DNA from 2 places in the Micromonospora sp. NPDC047793 genome. Region 1 is predicted to be linked to the other one. Evidence: riboswitches for the same ligand, from Rfam matches in the RefSeq annotation. Region 1 holds a riboswitch; the other holds the start of a gene.
What was found. A riboswitch is a leader RNA that binds a small molecule or an ion and turns the genes downstream of it on or off. The one in region 1 is predicted to bind cobalamin.

Region 1 (7,510 bases):
ACCTCTCCGACGGCACGTTGAACCAGTACATCCAGGCCGGGCAGAACTGGATCAACGAGAACACCCAGGCGCTGACCACCGGCGCGCTCTCCACCGCCGGCACGGTGGTGGAGATCTTCACCGGTGCGCTGCTGGTCCTCTTCGCCATGTTCTTCTTCCTCCGCGACGGCCAGCGCATCTGGCGGTTCATCGTGGGGATGTTCCCGGCCCCCGCCCGCTGGCGCCTCGACGACGCGGGCAGGGCCTCGTGGCAGACCCTGGTCGCCTACGTGCGGGCCACCGTGCTGGTGGCGTTCATCGACGCGGTGGGCATCGGTATCGCGCTGGTGCTGTTCGACGTGCCGTTCGCCTTCGCCCTGGCCGCGCTGGTCTTCCTCGGCGCGTTCATCCCGATCGTCGGTGCCACGCTCTCCGGCGCGGTGGCGGTGCTGGTCGCCCTGGTGGACGGCGGCTGGGTCACCGCGCTGTTCATCCTCGGCGCGGTGATCGTGGTGCAGCAGGTCGAGGGGAACGTCCTCCAGCCGTGGATCATGGGCAAGGCGGTGGCGCTGCACCCGCTGCCCGTGGTGCTGGCGGTCACCGCCGGTGTGGTGCTCGACGGCATCTTCGGCGCGCTCATCGCCGTACCGCTGATCGCCGTGCTCAACACCGCGGTCCGGCGGCTGGCCCGACGCCTCCCGCCGGCCGAGCAGCCACCGCCCCCGGAGGCGGTCGTGGTCAAGGCCACCGCACCCTGACCCTTCCGGTCCTCTCGGGTGTGCGGTCCGTCGGCGGCGCCCGCCGGTGGGCGGCTCCCACCGGCGGGCACCACGGGTCAGGCGTCGCTCGGCGCGGGCGTCGGCCCGTCGGCGGCCAGTTCGGCGCGGACCGAGGCGGCGGCCCGGACCAGGGCGGTCAGGGCCGGACGGACCTCGTCGTAGCCCCGGGTCTTGAGCCCGCAGTCGGGGTTGACCCAGAGCCGGTCCGGCCCGACGACCGCCGCCGCCCGGCGCAGCGCGGTGACCACCTCGGCGCCGTCGGGCACCCGGGGCGAGTGGATGTCGTAGACACCCGGCCCGATGCCCCGGGTGTAGCCGACGGTGGCCAGGTCGTCGAGGATCTCCATCCGGGAACGGGACGCCTCGATGCTGGTCACGTCGGCGTCCAGGGCGTCGATCGCGGGCAGCACCTCGCCGAACTCCGAGTAGCACAGGTGGGTGTGGATCGCCGTGGCGTCGGCGACGCCGCTGGTCGCCAGTCGGAACGCCGCCACCGACCAGTCCAGGTAGCCGGCGTGGTCCCGGCGGCGCGGTGGCAGCAGTTCCCGCAGGGCGGGCTCGTCGACCTGGATGATCCGGATGCCCGCCGCCTCCAGGTCCCGCGCCTCGTCACGCAGGGCCAGGGCGACCTGCCGGGCGGTCTCCGCCAGCGGCTGGTCCACCCGGACGAACGACCAGGCCAGGATGGTCACCGGACCGGTGAGCATGCCCTTGACCGGCCGGTCGGTGAGGGACTGGGCGTACCGGGACCAGGTCACCGTGATCGGTGCGCGCCGGGTCACGTCGCCGTACAGGATCGGCGGGCGTACGCACCGGGAGCCGTACGACTGGACCCAGCCGTGGGCGGTGGCGGCGAAGCCGTCGAGGTGTTCGGCGAAGTACTGCACCATGTCGTTGCGCTCCGGCTCGCCGTGCACCAGCACGTCCAGCCCGAGGCGTTCCTGTTCGGCCACCACCTCGGCGATCTCGGCCCGCATCCGCTCGGCGTAGCCGGCCGCGTCCAGGCGACCGGCCCGGTGCTCGGCCCGGGCCCGGCGCAACGCCTCGGTCTGCGGGAACGACCCGATGGTGGTGGTCGCCAGCGCGGGCAGCCCGAGGCGTCGGCGCTGGGCCTCGGCGCGCTGCGGGTACGGGCCGCGTCGGGTGTGCTCGGGCCGCAGGGCCTCCAGGCGGGCACGGACCGCGTCGTCGCGCCACTGTGCCGGCACCGGCGCAGGCGCGGCGGGCAGCTCGCCCACCCCGTCGCGCAGCACCCGACCGAGCGCGACCACCTCGTCGACCTTCTGACGGGCGAACGCCAACCGGTCCCGTAGCCGGGGGTCCAGCTCGGTCTCGGCGGCCAGGTCCACCGGCACGTGCAGCAGCGAGCAGGAGGTGGACACCGCGACGGTGTCGGCGAGCCCGGTGAGGGTGGCGCCGACAGCCGCAGCGGCCCGCAGGTCGGTCCGCCACACGTTGCGGCCGTCGACCAGCCCGGCGACCACGGTCCGGCCCGGCAGCGCGCCGTGGCCGGCGAGCCGGTCCAGGTCACCCGGTCCGGCGACCAGGTCCAACCCGATCGCCTCGATCGGCGTGTCCAGCAAGGCGGGCAGCGCATCGCCGAGTTCGCCGAAGTAGGCGGCGACGAACAGGCGGGGCCGGTGGGTCAGCGCGCCGAGGCGGGCGTAGGCGGCGCTGAGGGCGCGGATCTCGGCGTCGGACCGGTCGCCGACGTACGCCGGTTCGTCGAGCTGCACCCACGGCACCCCGACGTCGGCGAGCGCGGTCAGCAGGTCGGCGTAGACGTCGACGAGGTCGTCCAGCCGGTCGAACGGGCGGAACCCGTCCGGCGCGTCGGCGGTGGGCTTGGCGAGCAGCAGCAGGGTGGCCGGGCCGACCAGCACCGGACGGGTGGTGATGCCGAGCGCCCGCGCCCGCCCGTACTCGGTCAGGGGCGTGTCGGCCCGGGCGGCGAAGGCGGTGTCCGGGCCGATCTCGGGCACCAGGTAGTGGTAGTTGGTGTCGAACCACTTCGTCATCTCCAGCGGCGGCTCCTGGGCGGTGCCGCGTGCCATGGCGAAGTAGGTGTCCAGCTCACCGAGGCCGAGCCGGCGGAACCGGTCGGGTACGGCGTCGACCGTGACGGCCGCGTCGAGCACGTGGTCGTAGAGCGAGAACGTGTTGGACGGTACGGCGGACAGGCCGGCGTCGTGCAACGTACGCCAGGTCTCCTCGCGTACCTGCGCGGCGGTGGCCCGCAGGGTCGGCTCGTCGATGCGGCCGGCCCAGTAGCCCTCGACTGCGGTCTTGAGTTCACGGCGCGGGCCGATGCGCGGATAGCCGAGCACGGTGCTCGTGCCGAACGGAGTGGTCATGTCGCCAGGGTTCCCTTCCCTCGAGGTCCGGCGGTACGGCTCCGGGGAAGGCTGGGGAGGGCACGGTGCGACGACCGACCTCGCCCGGGCCCTCCCGCGAGGCCGACGGCGGCGTGCGCGGCTGCGCACGCGGCACGGGCAGGTCTTCGGACTCGTGGGCGCGACCGGCTGGGCCGGTCTCCTACTGGCCGTCGCTTCCCGGACCCGACAGGGCGTCCAGTGCGTGTGACGGCGGTCGTTCCCACTCACCGCTGCGGGGCAGTCCCGGACTCACACCGGGTTCCCTCTTACGACGCCTCGACCGGACGGCCGGGGCGAACCAGTACCGTCTCGGATCCTAGCGTCCGGATCACGCGTGACGACCGGCGCGCGGGTGTGATGTCCGCACGGCGACACGGGGTCGAGCGGAGCGTGAACAACGACTCATCCGGCTTCCGCTGGCGTGATCTTGGTGTTAGCTTTTTGCAAAGACTTGGCAAGAACAACGACTTTGCGTGGGAGAGCGGTGAGCGTCACCACCCTGCCGACGAGCCCGACGGACGTGCTCGGTGTGGCGGCGCAGCGCCGCCGGACCGGCCTCTGGCTGCTCGCGCTGACCCTCGGCCTGGTCCTGACCGGCCTGGTCGCGGTCGGGGCCGGGGCGATCGGCATCCCGCCGCTCACGGTGGCCCGGATCATCGGGCACCAGCTCGTCGGCGTGCCGGGCGAGGTGAGCTGGACCGGACCGCAGCAGGCGATCGTCTGGCAGGTCCGACTGCCCCGGGTCCTGCTCGGCATGCTGGTCGGCGCCGGGCTGGCGGTCTGCGGCGTGGCCTTGCAGGCCATGGTCCGCAACGTGCTCGCCGACCCGTACCTGCTGGGGATCAACTCCGGCGCCTCCAGCGGCGCGGCCGCCGCGATCCTCTTCGGCGCCGGCGCCGGCTTCGGCCAGTACGCGCTCTCCACCAGCGCGTTCGTCGGCGCGCTCGGCGCCTCGCTGCTGGTCTTCCTGATCGCGCGCAGCGGCGGCCGGGTCACCTCCATCCGGCTGCTGCTGGCCGGCGTCGCCGTCGGGTACGCGCTGTACGCCACCACCAGCTTCCTGATCTTCGCCTCCGGATCCGCCGAGGGTGCCCGGTCGGTGATGTTCTGGCTCCTCGGGTCGCTGGGCCTGGCCCGCTGGAACGCCCTGCTGCTGATCGCCGCCGTGGTGCTGATCGGCACCATCGGATACCTGACCGTCGTCGGACGGCGGCTCGACGTGCTGGCCATCGGCGACGAGACCGCGCACACCCTGGGCGTCTCGCCGGACCGGTTCCGCCTCCGGCTGCTCGTGCTGGTCTCGCTCAGCGTCGGCATTCTGGTCTCCGCCGCCGGCAGCATCGGTTTCGTCGGCCTGGTCGTGCCGCACCTGGCCCGCCGCATCGTCGGCGCACCGCACGTCCGGGTGGTGCCGGTGGCCGCGCTGCTCGGGGCGATCCTCCTGGTCTGGGCCGACGTGCTGGCCCGGGTGCTGCTGGCACCGCAGGAGATCCCGATCGGCATCATCACCTCCCTGCTCGGTGCCCCCTTCCTGCTGGTCCTGATCCGTCGTCTGCACGCCTCCGGCGCCTGAACGCCCGTCCGTCAAGGAGAACCGATGTTGAAGGCTCGCCGCCTCGCCACCGCCGCCGCCTCCGCGTGCGTGCTGCTCGTCGCCGGGTGCGGCGGCGGCGCCGACGGACCGACCGACGCCGCCCCCGGCTACCCGGTCACCGTGACCAACTGCGGCGTGGACGTCACCTTCGACGCCCCTCCGCAGCGGATCGTGCTGCTCAAGAGCGCCGCCGTGCCGTACCTGCACGCGCTCGGCGTGCTGGACCGGGTCACCGCGCGGGCGGGGCAGTACCCGAAGGAGTACTACGACGCGGCGACCCAGGGCGAGCTGGACCGCATCCCGTTGCTGACCGACAAGACCGACACCAGCGGCCACCTCCAGATCTCCAAGGAGGTGGTGATCAGCCAGGAGCCCGACCTGGTCCTCGGCGAGGTCGACAACCTCTCCCGCGACACCCTCGCGGCGGTGGACATCCCGCTGCTGGAGGAGCCGGCGATGTGCCCGGACAGCACCGCCGTGCCGAGTTTCGACGACATCTACCGGCAGATGGAGACGTACGGCCGGGTGTTCGGCCGCCAGACCGAGGCGTCGACTGCGGTCACCGCGCTCCAGGACCGGATGACGAAGGTCCAGGCCGAGGCGGGCAGCGGGTCCGGACGCACCGCGGCGGTGCTCTATCCGACCGTCGGCGGCGGCACCACGTACGCGTACGGCACCGGCAGCATGGCCCACCCGCAGTTGACGGCCGCCGGTTTCCGCAACGTCTTCGGCGACGTCAAGGAGCGGGTCTTCGAGGTCACCGTCGAGGAACTGCTCGGCCGCAACCCGGACGTGCTGATCCTGCTCTACGGCGACGGCGACCCCCGCGCGGTCGAGCAGGGGCTCACCGGGCTGCCGGGCGCGCAGCAGCTCAACGCGGTCCGCAACGGCCAGGTCATGACCCAGTTGTTCAACTTCACCGAGCCGCCGACGCCGTTGTCCATCGACGGTCTGGAGCGGATCGTGCAGCGCTTCGGGAACGGCTCGTGATCGAGGCCACCGACGTCACGTGGCGCTACGGCGCGAATCCGGTCATCGACGGGGTCAGCGTGACCGCCCGGCCGGGTCGGGTCCTCGGCCTGATCGGGCCCAACGGCAGCGGCAAGACCACGCTGCTGCGGTTGCTCTACGGCGCCCTGCGCAGCCGGACCGGGCAGGTCGTGGTGGACGGCGACGCGTTGGTCGCCCTGCCCGCCCGGGAGGCCGCGCGGCGGCTGGCCGTGGTCGTGCAGGAGAGCGGCGGGGAGACCGCCCTGACCGTGGCGGAGCTGGTGCTGCTCGGCCGGGGGCCGCACCTGTCGACGTTCCAGCGGACCGGTCGGGCCGACCACGAGATCGCCGCCCGCTGCCTGAGCCGGGTCGGTGCCACGCACCTGAGCGGGCGGGCGTTCGTCCAGCTCTCCGGCGGTGAGCGGCAGCGGGTGCTGATCGCCCGCGCGCTCGCCCAGCAGGCCACCCACCTGCTGCTCGACGAGCCCACCAACCACCTCGACATCCGCTACCAGCACGAGATCCTGCACCTGGTCCGCACGCTGGACACCTGCTCGGTCGTCGTGCTGCACGATCTCAACCTGGCCGCCCGCTACTGCGACGACCTGGTGCTGCTCGGCGCGGGCGGGGTCGCCGCCGCCGGCACCGTCGACGAGGTCCTCGACCCCGCCGTCCTGGAGCCCGTCTACGGCATCGGCATCCGGCGCCTGGACCTCGACGGCACCGTCCACCTGCTGTTCCACCCGATCCATGAGAGCACCGACGAGAGGACTGCGGCATGACCACGCAGGAACGCATCAACGCCTACTGGACCGGCCGCGCACCCGAGTACGACGAGTACCAGCAGCGCCCCGACCGGCTCGCCGACGACCAGCGGGCCTGGGCGCAGATCTGGGCGCAGGCCCTGCCGGCCGCACCGCTGGACGTGCTCGACGTCGGCACCGGCACCGGCCAGGTCGCCATGGTCCTGGCCGGTCTCGGGCACCGCGTCACCGGCATCGACCTGGCCGAGGGCATGCTCGCCGAGGCCCGCCGGCACGCCGCGACCGTCACCGACGGCCCGGTCATCCGGCTCGGCGACGCCGTGGCGCCGGACTTCCCGGCCGCCAGCTTCGACGCCGTCACCAGCCGATACCTGATGTGGACGCTGCGCGAGCCGCAGAGGGCCGTGGCCAACTGGATCCGCCTGCTGCGCCCCGGCGGCACGGTCGCGGTGGTGGACAGCACCTGGTTCCCGCACGGCCTCGACAACGCCTCGGAGAACTTCACCGGCCACTACGACAGCCAGGTGCAGGCGGAGCTGCCGCTGGCCACCGCGACCTCCATCGACAAGACCGTGGCGGTGCTGGAGGAGGCGGGCCTGACGGACGTCACGGCCGTCCCGCTGACGTCGATCTACGAGCTGGACCACCGGTACGGCGTGGCACCGAACCACGAGCACCAGATGCAGTACCTGGTCAGCGGCCGGGTCTGAGACGACCCGCCGCCGGGCACCCGGCCGCGTCCGCAGCACCAGTCACGCTCCGTGCAGCTCTCCGTGGACAGCGGGGAGCGCCGGGGCGTTCAGGCGTTGCGGTAATACGTATTAGCGCCGTCGAGTTCTTGAATACTGCGACTCCGGGGCGGCGCTGTCAAGAGCCGACGGCGAGGGTGCCCCGTCGGGCAGGTGGGGCGCCGCGCCTCGTTCACAGGTCCGCCGAGGACGCTCGCTAATCCGCATTAGTTCAGGGAGTTCATCAGACGGAAATCTGCCGTCACCCCCTTGACATCGATCGGGTTCAGCCGCGAAGCTC
Region 2 (7,510 bases), on a different contig from region 1:
CGGTCGAGGGTTTGCCCTCGATGCGGCAGATGAAACCCTCGCCCCAGCGCAGGGTGCCGGCGATCTGGAACCCGGCGTTCTTCAACGCCGCCAGACCGGTGGCCTGGTCGCCCGGGGCGCAGCGGACCACCACCCCACCGCCGAGTTCCTTGAAGTCGACGACCACGGTCACCCCGTTGGCGTCGGGACAGTGGCCGGCACGGCCGGCGGCCTGTGCCGGAACCGCCCCGACGGCCGTGCTCGCGCCGGCCAGCGCGAGCACCAGTGCCGCGCGCATAGCACGGCGGCTCATGTGGCCCGCCGGCGGCCCAGCACCAGCAGCACCGCTCCCCCGCCGACGAGCAGCAGCGCGGTGAGCACGTACGCGCCGATGGCCGCGCCGGTGGTCGGCAGGCGTCCCGGGCCGCCCGCGACCGGGCTGGTGCTCACGGTCGGTGTGGCGACCGGCGTGGACGGCGTGTCACTCGGGGACAGACTCGGCGTCGCGCTGGCGGTGGGCGGGGCGGTCGGTGTCGGTGGCGAACTCGGCGTCGGTGACGCGGTCGGCGTCGGTGAGCCGGTGGGCGTGGGCGACGCGCTGGCCGACGGGGTGGGGCCGCCGGTGGGCGGCGGGTCGAGACCGATCCGCCCGAGCGGCACCTGGGCCAGGCCGAGCAGCGCCTGGGCGGTGGCCCGACGCCACTGGTCCCGGAGGTTGTCGGTGATGCCCGCGCCGACCGCCTCGGTCAACGCGTCGGTGTTGTAGGCGATGGCACCGGCCTCGGCCGCGGCGACACCGCCGTTGCCCGTGGTGAGCTGGAGTGCCGCCAACGCCTCGGCGGCCCGCTTCGCTTCGCTGTCCCGCCCCGCAGCGGCCAGGGCCTGCCCGGCGAGGCCGGTGCTGTTGGAGTTCGCGCCGCTGGTCGGCCCCGACCCGCCGAACGACCCGTCGGCGCGTTGCTGTGCCGCCAGCCACTGGGCACCGCGCTGGGCGGCGTCGTCCGCGCCGTCGGCCCCGCTGGCCAGCAGCGCCTGGACGGCCATCGCGGTGGAGTCGACGTCGAGCGTGGCGTTGCCCTGTGCGTCGCAACTCGGCGACGGTGCGCCGTCCGCGTCGGGATAGAGCCGGAAGCCGCCGGCCACGCACTGCTGCCGGACCAGGAAGTCGGCCGTCTCCTGCGGTGCGCCACCGCTGCGGGCCAGCCCGAGGAGGGCGAAGCTCTGGTCGAAGGTGTTGGACGGGTCCTGGCCGGACGCCTCGGTGGTGCGGCTGGTGATCCGGCCGTGCTGGTGGCCGGTGTCCGCGCCGGAGACTAGTGACAGGGTCTCCGCCCGCAGGTCCCAGCCGCCGAAGTCGGTCGGGTCACCACCGGCGGCGGAGGCGGCGTAGAGCAGCTTGGCGGTGGCCCCGCCGTCGGTGAAGCCCTCGATGCCCCAGTCGTCGTAGCTGTTGTAGGAGCGCACGTTCGCGGCGATCTGTGCGGTCGCCGCCTGCCGGGTCGACGCGTCGACGCCGGTGGCCGCGAGGGCGAGCACGCCGTCGATGGTGAGGCCCCAGTCGGCACCGCCGAACGGGCCGGGCAGGACTCCGTCGGCGTACTCGCCGGCGAGCCAGCGCGCGGCGTCGCCGGCGGCGGCGGTGTGGGTCGCGGTCGGTGCGGCCACCCCGCCCAGCGGTGTGGCGACGACGACGGCGAGCGCGGTGGCGGTCGCGGCGCCGAGTCCGGCGCCGACGCGCCGGAGCGAGCAGGAAAGCATGAGGGGTGCCTTTCGCAGAGCGGTCGGTGAAAGCTCCGGAAGGCACCGGCGGCATCCCGTACACGTGGTCGCGACGAGATGCCGAAAGTCGGCTACCCGGACCCCACCCTGTAGACCTCGACAGTGGAAGCCGCTCGTCCTGTTCGGGGCATTCCGGCTCGCGAGACAGAGCTCGCACACGGTTGCGGGTCAGCGCCGGCTTCGACCGGCTTCCCCCCGAACGGGACGCATTCAGTTGTGGCCCGGCAGGCCGGGTGTCGACACCGTACCGCCCGGTCGCCCTACGGCGCCAGACGGCGTCGACACCCGGCGGGCGCGCGGCCCGTCAGGCAACCCGCAGGTCAGGGGGCGGTAATGCTGGGTGCGGTGCCGGTGCCGAAGGACCATCCCTCGACCGTTCCCGGCGCCGGGTTGTAGCTGGTCGCCCCCAGCGTGCTGTAGGTCCAGGCGGCGCCGCTGCCGGAGGCGTGCCAGTAGGACCAGTACGCGCTGGCCGGCGGGGTGTTGACGCAGGGCTCGGTGGCGGAGGTCGGCTGGCCGTTGATCCGGCAGATGAACGCCAGACCCCATCGTTGCGTCCCGGTCACCGTGTAGCCGGCTCCCTGGAGCGCGGCCAGCCCGGTGGCCGGGTCGCCGAGCGCGCACGCCACCTGGACGCCACCGCCGAGCGGGCCGTAGTCGACCACGACGGTGACCCCGGTCGTGCCGGTGCAGGCGGCGGCGTGGGCGGCGCGCGGCGACGGTTCGACGGCGATCAGGCCGAGTGCGACGACGGCCGCGGCCAGCAGGCCGGCGAACCACCGGCGGGCGGGACTCTGGACATGGGACATGGGCACTCCTTCGCCTCAGGGAACGGGAATCGGTGGGTGATCAGAGGCAGGGCAGGGTGGGTGCGCCGGTGGCGGCGCCGACGGACGAGAGCCGTGCGTACCCGGTGCCGGTGACACCGAGGACGGCCTGGGCGGTGGCGCGGGTGGCGGTGCCCGGGTCGAAGGCCCCGCCGTCGAAGTCGACGGCGCCCCGGTCGGCCGTCGGCGCGGCGCAGCCGACCTGCAACCCGGTCAGGAAGATCCGGGCCCGCAGCCAGGCCAGCGGTCGGCCGCCGTCGCGCAGGGCCTGCGCCGCCAGTCCGGTGCTGTTGGCGTTGGCGATCCCGTCGGCGTTGACGAACCCGCCGTCGACCCGCTGCACCGACACCAGCCAGCGCAGTGCCGCGGCGGCGTCGGAGTGTCGTCCGGCGGCCCGCAGCGCCTGCGCCGTCAGGGCGGTGGCGTCCACGTCGGAGTCGCAGACCGGCTGCGCCGGCAGCACCGGGTAGCCGCCGTCCGGGCACCGGGTGCCGACCAGCCACGCGGCGGCCGACGGGGGCACGCCCGCCACGGTCCGGCGCAACGCGAGGATCGCGAAGGACTGGCTGAACGCGTTGCTGTAGTCACCCCACGCCGACCGGTCGGTGAAGCGGCCGTCGGGCGCCTGCAACCCGCGCAGCCGGGTGACGAGGTCCACCCCGCCGACGTCGGTCGGGTCGCCGCCGCGTACCGCGACGGCGAGGGCGAGCTTGGCGGTCGCGCCCGCGTACGCCTCGGTGGTGCCGTCGCCGACATAGCCGTCGCGGACGTCCGGCTGGGTGACCCAGGCCAGCGCCGACGCGCCGAAGTCGTCGGCGACACCGGCGGCGGCGAAGGCGAAGACCGCGTCGAGGGTCAACCCCTGGTCCGGGTACGCGACGCCGTCGAAGACGGTCTCGAATCGTTCCCCGTCGACCAGTTGCCGAGCCAGCCAACCGGCGGCTGCGTCCGAGCGGACGCCGCCCACCTGGACGGGGGCGGCGATCGCCGGACCGGTGAGAGTCAGGGTCAGGGTGAGGGCGGCGAGCACGCCGCAGAGCAGGGTGAGCGGGCGGTGCCGGCTCAGGCGGACGACCATCGGGCGCGCCTTTCCGGCCCGGCGGTCGTCAGAAACCCGGCCCGCCCGTCAGGACGTGGCTGGCCGGCCTCCGACCCGTGGGCCACGACGGGTGAGGTGCAGGAGCGCGGGTACGGCAGGTATTCGGGCTCGCCACCGGGGTTACCCCCGGCGGCCCACCGTTGCGGGCCAGCGCCGGACTTCGACCGGACTTCCCCCACACGTGACCGCGGCTGTGGAATTGTCGGGCCAGTCTGATCGGCCCTCGCCGTCGCTGTCAATGTGCGACCGGTCGCACGCCGTGCGTCACGCCGACTCCCGATGTCGGTGCTCGCCGCTATCGTCCGGCCATGACGAACAGTGATCTTGCCGTCCCCCCGACGCTGCCGACGGCCGAGGAGGAGGACCGCTTCTGGGCGCTGGTGGAGCAGGCGTGGGCCGGGTTGGGGCCGGAGCCGGCGGCCCTGCGTCGCGCCCTGATCGACCGCGATCCGGCGCACGACGACGGGTACGCCATGGACCCGTGGCTCGACCCCTTCCTCGACGAGCTGCGCCGGCTCTCCGCCGACCTGTCCCGCGCGGAGTTGGTCGCCCTCGACCGGGTGATCGAGCGCAAGCTGTACGACATCGACCGCGCCGACATCCACGAGATCACCGACGGTTCCGACGACGGCTTCCTGTACGCGCGCGGCCACATCGTGGCGTTGGGCCGGGAGTTCTACGAGGCCGTCCGGGCGAATCCGGCGACGGCGGTGCCCGACGCCGGCTGCGAGGGCTTCTGCTACCTCTTCTCCCACCTGCATCACGAGCGGTTCGGTGACTGGCCGGAGACCGGCTCGGGGATCAGCCGGGAGTCGTGCAGCAATCCGGCCGGCTGGGCCGACGCGTAGCTCCCGTGGGCACGACCAGGACACCCCCGGACCGGCGTCGCTTGTGATGTATGTTCGGTTCGATTCGCTCAATGCCACACACACGCTATCGGCGTATGCACATAAGTGAGCAGACGATCTCTCCCGCGACCGGCACCGTAGTGGTTCCCGAGTCGCGAGGGAGGTGATTTTCATGAAGAAGCTCACGGTTCGCCGGCTGGAGTCGGTGAAGACCAGCGCTGTCGCCGCTGCGTGTGTCGTCTCCTGACGGTGACACGCCACCTGAAGGCCGGCACCCGGACGGCAACTCCGGGTGCCGGCCTTCATCGATCCGCATGAGATGAGCGAAAAGGACGACTGACCATGGCCGGCTACCCACCAGACACACTTGTCCGAGTGCGCCCGTTCGACCACCGCACGGAGGGCGACACCGTCATCATCGGCGATGTCGAGCGGCAGGTATTCCTGTCGATCCCCGCCGAAGGGCTGGATCTGCTCCACTCGCTGGCCGCCGGCAACTCGGTGGGCGAGGCGGTCCGCCAGTACGAGCAGAAGTACTCCGAGACGCCCGACATCACCGACTTCCTGGACGCGCTGGGCGACGAGGGCTTCGTCGAGGTCGACGGCGAGGCCGCCGCACCCGGCCCCACCCCGGCCCCCGCCCCGGCCGCGACGTCCCGCCCCCGGCGCAGCTGGAGCCTGAACTGGCTCAGCCCGACGGTGGCCCGCCGCATGGTCAGCCTCCCCGTGCTGCTGCTCTGCGTCCTGGTCATCGCGGGCGGCGTGTATCTCGCCGCCGACGATCCCGACCTGCTGCCCACGCCCGGCGAGACGCTGCTGTTCCCCATCCACTTCGCGGCGCTGACCTGGGCGACGTTCATCCTCACCCTGGTCGGGGTCGCGATCCACGAGGCCGCGCACATGGTCGCGGCGCGGGCGGCGGGCGTACCGTCGCGGCTCGTCATCGGCAACCAGATGTACATCCTGGTGGTCCAGACCGACATGAGCACGATCTGGATGGCGCCGAAGCGGCAGCGCTTCGTCGCGTTCATCGCCGGGACCCTGGTGGACGGTGTGCTCGCCTCGTCCTTCGTCTTCGCCCTCTGGGCGGGCCGGCAGGGCTACCTGCAACTGCCGGAGTGGGGCGCGCTGCTGCTCACGGCACTGCTCTTCACGTACCTGGTCCGGATCATCTGGCAGACCTTCCTGTTCCTGCGGACCGACGGCTACTACATCGTCGCCACCGCGCTCGGTTGCCGGAACCTGATGTCCGACACCGAGGACTACCTGCGCAACCTGGTCGCGCGGATGGTGCGGCGCGCACCCCGGGTGGACCAGTCCGGCCTGCCCCGGCGGGAGATGCGCGTCGTGCGCTGGTACGCCCTGGCGTGGATCGGCGGGCGCCTGATGGCCCTGCTCACCCTGATCTTCGTCGGGATCCCGCTGCTGTGGGGCTTCATCTACCAGTTCCTGCTCTTCGTCTCCGGCCAGGACTCCATGATGGGGTCGTTTGACTTCGTCACCATCGCGGTGATCAGCTTCCTGCTCGACGGCGGCGGGCTGCTGCTCTGGGGACGCAGCCTCTATCGGGGTGCCCGGGAGCGACGTCGCCGGCACGACGTCCGGTCGGCCCGGGAGCAGGCCCGCGCAGCCACCCCGAGCACCACGACGCAGAAGGTCGTGGAACCGAGCGGCCAACAGTGACCCCTCGGTCGTCTCCCCCGACTCCCGCCTGCGGCCGACGTGGTCGCAGGTGGGAGTCGGCGGCGTTGCGGGTGGCGCAGGGCACGCAGCGGTCACGCCACGGCGTCGGGACGAGCCAGCCGGCCCGGCCCCAGGCCCATCCGTTCCATCAGGTAGTCGACGATCAGGCGCGGATCGGCGTGGAGGGAACCGCACGGTGCTCTCCGGATCATCCCGCGATCGGTGAAGCGTTGCAGGAACAGTCCGACCCGGGAGCGGGTCGTGCCGATCATCGCGGCGTAGTCCTCGTGGCGCAGCTTGAGACCGATCCGGATGGTGCGTCCGGAGGCGGTCCCGAACCCCTGTGCCAGGTCGAGCAGTCGCATCGCCAGGCGCGCCTCGCAGTCGGATGTGGTGTGTTGCAGCAGCAGCGAGCGGTGCCGACGCGCTTTCAACATCTGGCTGTGCAACCACACGTCGCAGATGCTCGCGTCGTCGAGAAGGTCCCGCAGGACGGCGGTGTCGAGCACGATCAGATTCGTGTCGACAACGGCAGCGGGAATGTACTGGTTCGGCATTCCGGGAAGTGAGTCCTCGCCGAAGTAGTCGTTCCTCGACAACACGTCGATAATGGTCCGGCGACCGGTCGGAGAATAGTGCTCCAGGTATATCGCGCCACCGTCGATGAAATAGACACGACCGTCCGCGCCCTCCGTCTGGTGCAACAGATCACCGGCCGCGAGCGTCACCCGTCGGGCCGCCACCGTGTGTGAGTAGAGAGCGGACCGTACGCCCCTCATGAGGCGGTGTGTCAGCTCGGAGCCGCGCGGCACGAGCATGTCGTCCAGGACGTTCGTGGCGGTCCGCGTACTGGCCAGGGTCATCTCCGTTCACCGTCCCGATGTCTCGTCAGCGCGGTGGGTGCCCAGGGATCGCGCCGGGCCATCAATGATCTTGACGTCCGTTCCTGATACGCTAGCGAGTCACCCGGCCGCCCGTCAGTCGCGCGTTTTACCGGCTCCGGCGGACCGAACGGTTCCTCAGATGTGACCACCCGGCCAGAATGGGTCCGATTCGACCGTGGCGTCAACCCGTGAAATGGCCGCTCGCACCGCTTGTCGCCCACCGCGCGAGGGCGTCCCGCTCCGCACGGCACACCACCGCGGCTGGTGTAGCATGTCGTGTTCCGCCGCCCGGGGCCGGACACGACACATCGTGGCCGAGGTGCCCGACCGCTCGGGTCACGCGTAGGCGAGCAGGAAGTCGACGGTGCCGGTGCCGCCGGGCTGGCCCGGCGGGACGGTCAACCCCGGCTC

Region 2: another riboswitch for cobalamin. It lies ahead of ABZ738_RS16640 (peptidase); the one in region 1 lies ahead of metE (5-methyltetrahydropteroyltriglutamate--homocysteine S-methyltransferase).

The regions. Positions count from the first base shown of each region.
Region 1 covers NZ_JBEYSG010000015.1:27,927-35,436, reverse strand. Annotated here, with positions in the region: gene ABZ738_RS24635 (AI-2E family transporter) at 1-737, shown strand, start outside; gene metE (5-methyltetrahydropteroyltriglutamate--homocysteine S-methyltransferase) at 815-3,112, opposite strand; cobalamin riboswitch at 3,232-3,451, opposite strand; gene ABZ738_RS24625 (iron ABC transporter permease) at 3,618-4,706, shown strand; gene ABZ738_RS24620 (ABC transporter substrate-binding protein) at 4,731-5,717, shown strand; gene ABZ738_RS24615 (ABC transporter ATP-binding protein) at 5,714-6,499, shown strand; gene ABZ738_RS24610 (class I SAM-dependent methyltransferase) at 6,496-7,191, shown strand.
Region 2 covers NZ_JBEYSG010000007.1:131,912-139,421, reverse strand. Annotated here, with positions in the region: gene ABZ738_RS16655 (hypothetical protein) at 1-292, opposite strand, end outside; gene ABZ738_RS16650 (prenyltransferase/squalene oxidase repeat-containing protein) at 289-1,737, opposite strand; cobalamin riboswitch at 1,884-1,953, opposite strand; gene ABZ738_RS16645 (hypothetical protein) at 2,079-2,567, opposite strand; gene ABZ738_RS16640 (peptidase) at 2,608-3,663, opposite strand; cobalamin riboswitch at 3,760-3,889, opposite strand; gene ABZ738_RS16635 (DUF4240 domain-containing protein) at 3,993-4,532, shown strand; gene ABZ738_RS16630 (hypothetical protein) at 4,908-6,215, shown strand; gene ABZ738_RS16625 (Crp/Fnr family transcriptional regulator) at 6,308-7,078, opposite strand; gene ABZ738_RS16620 (CDP-diacylglycerol diphosphatase) at 7,436-7,510, opposite strand, start outside.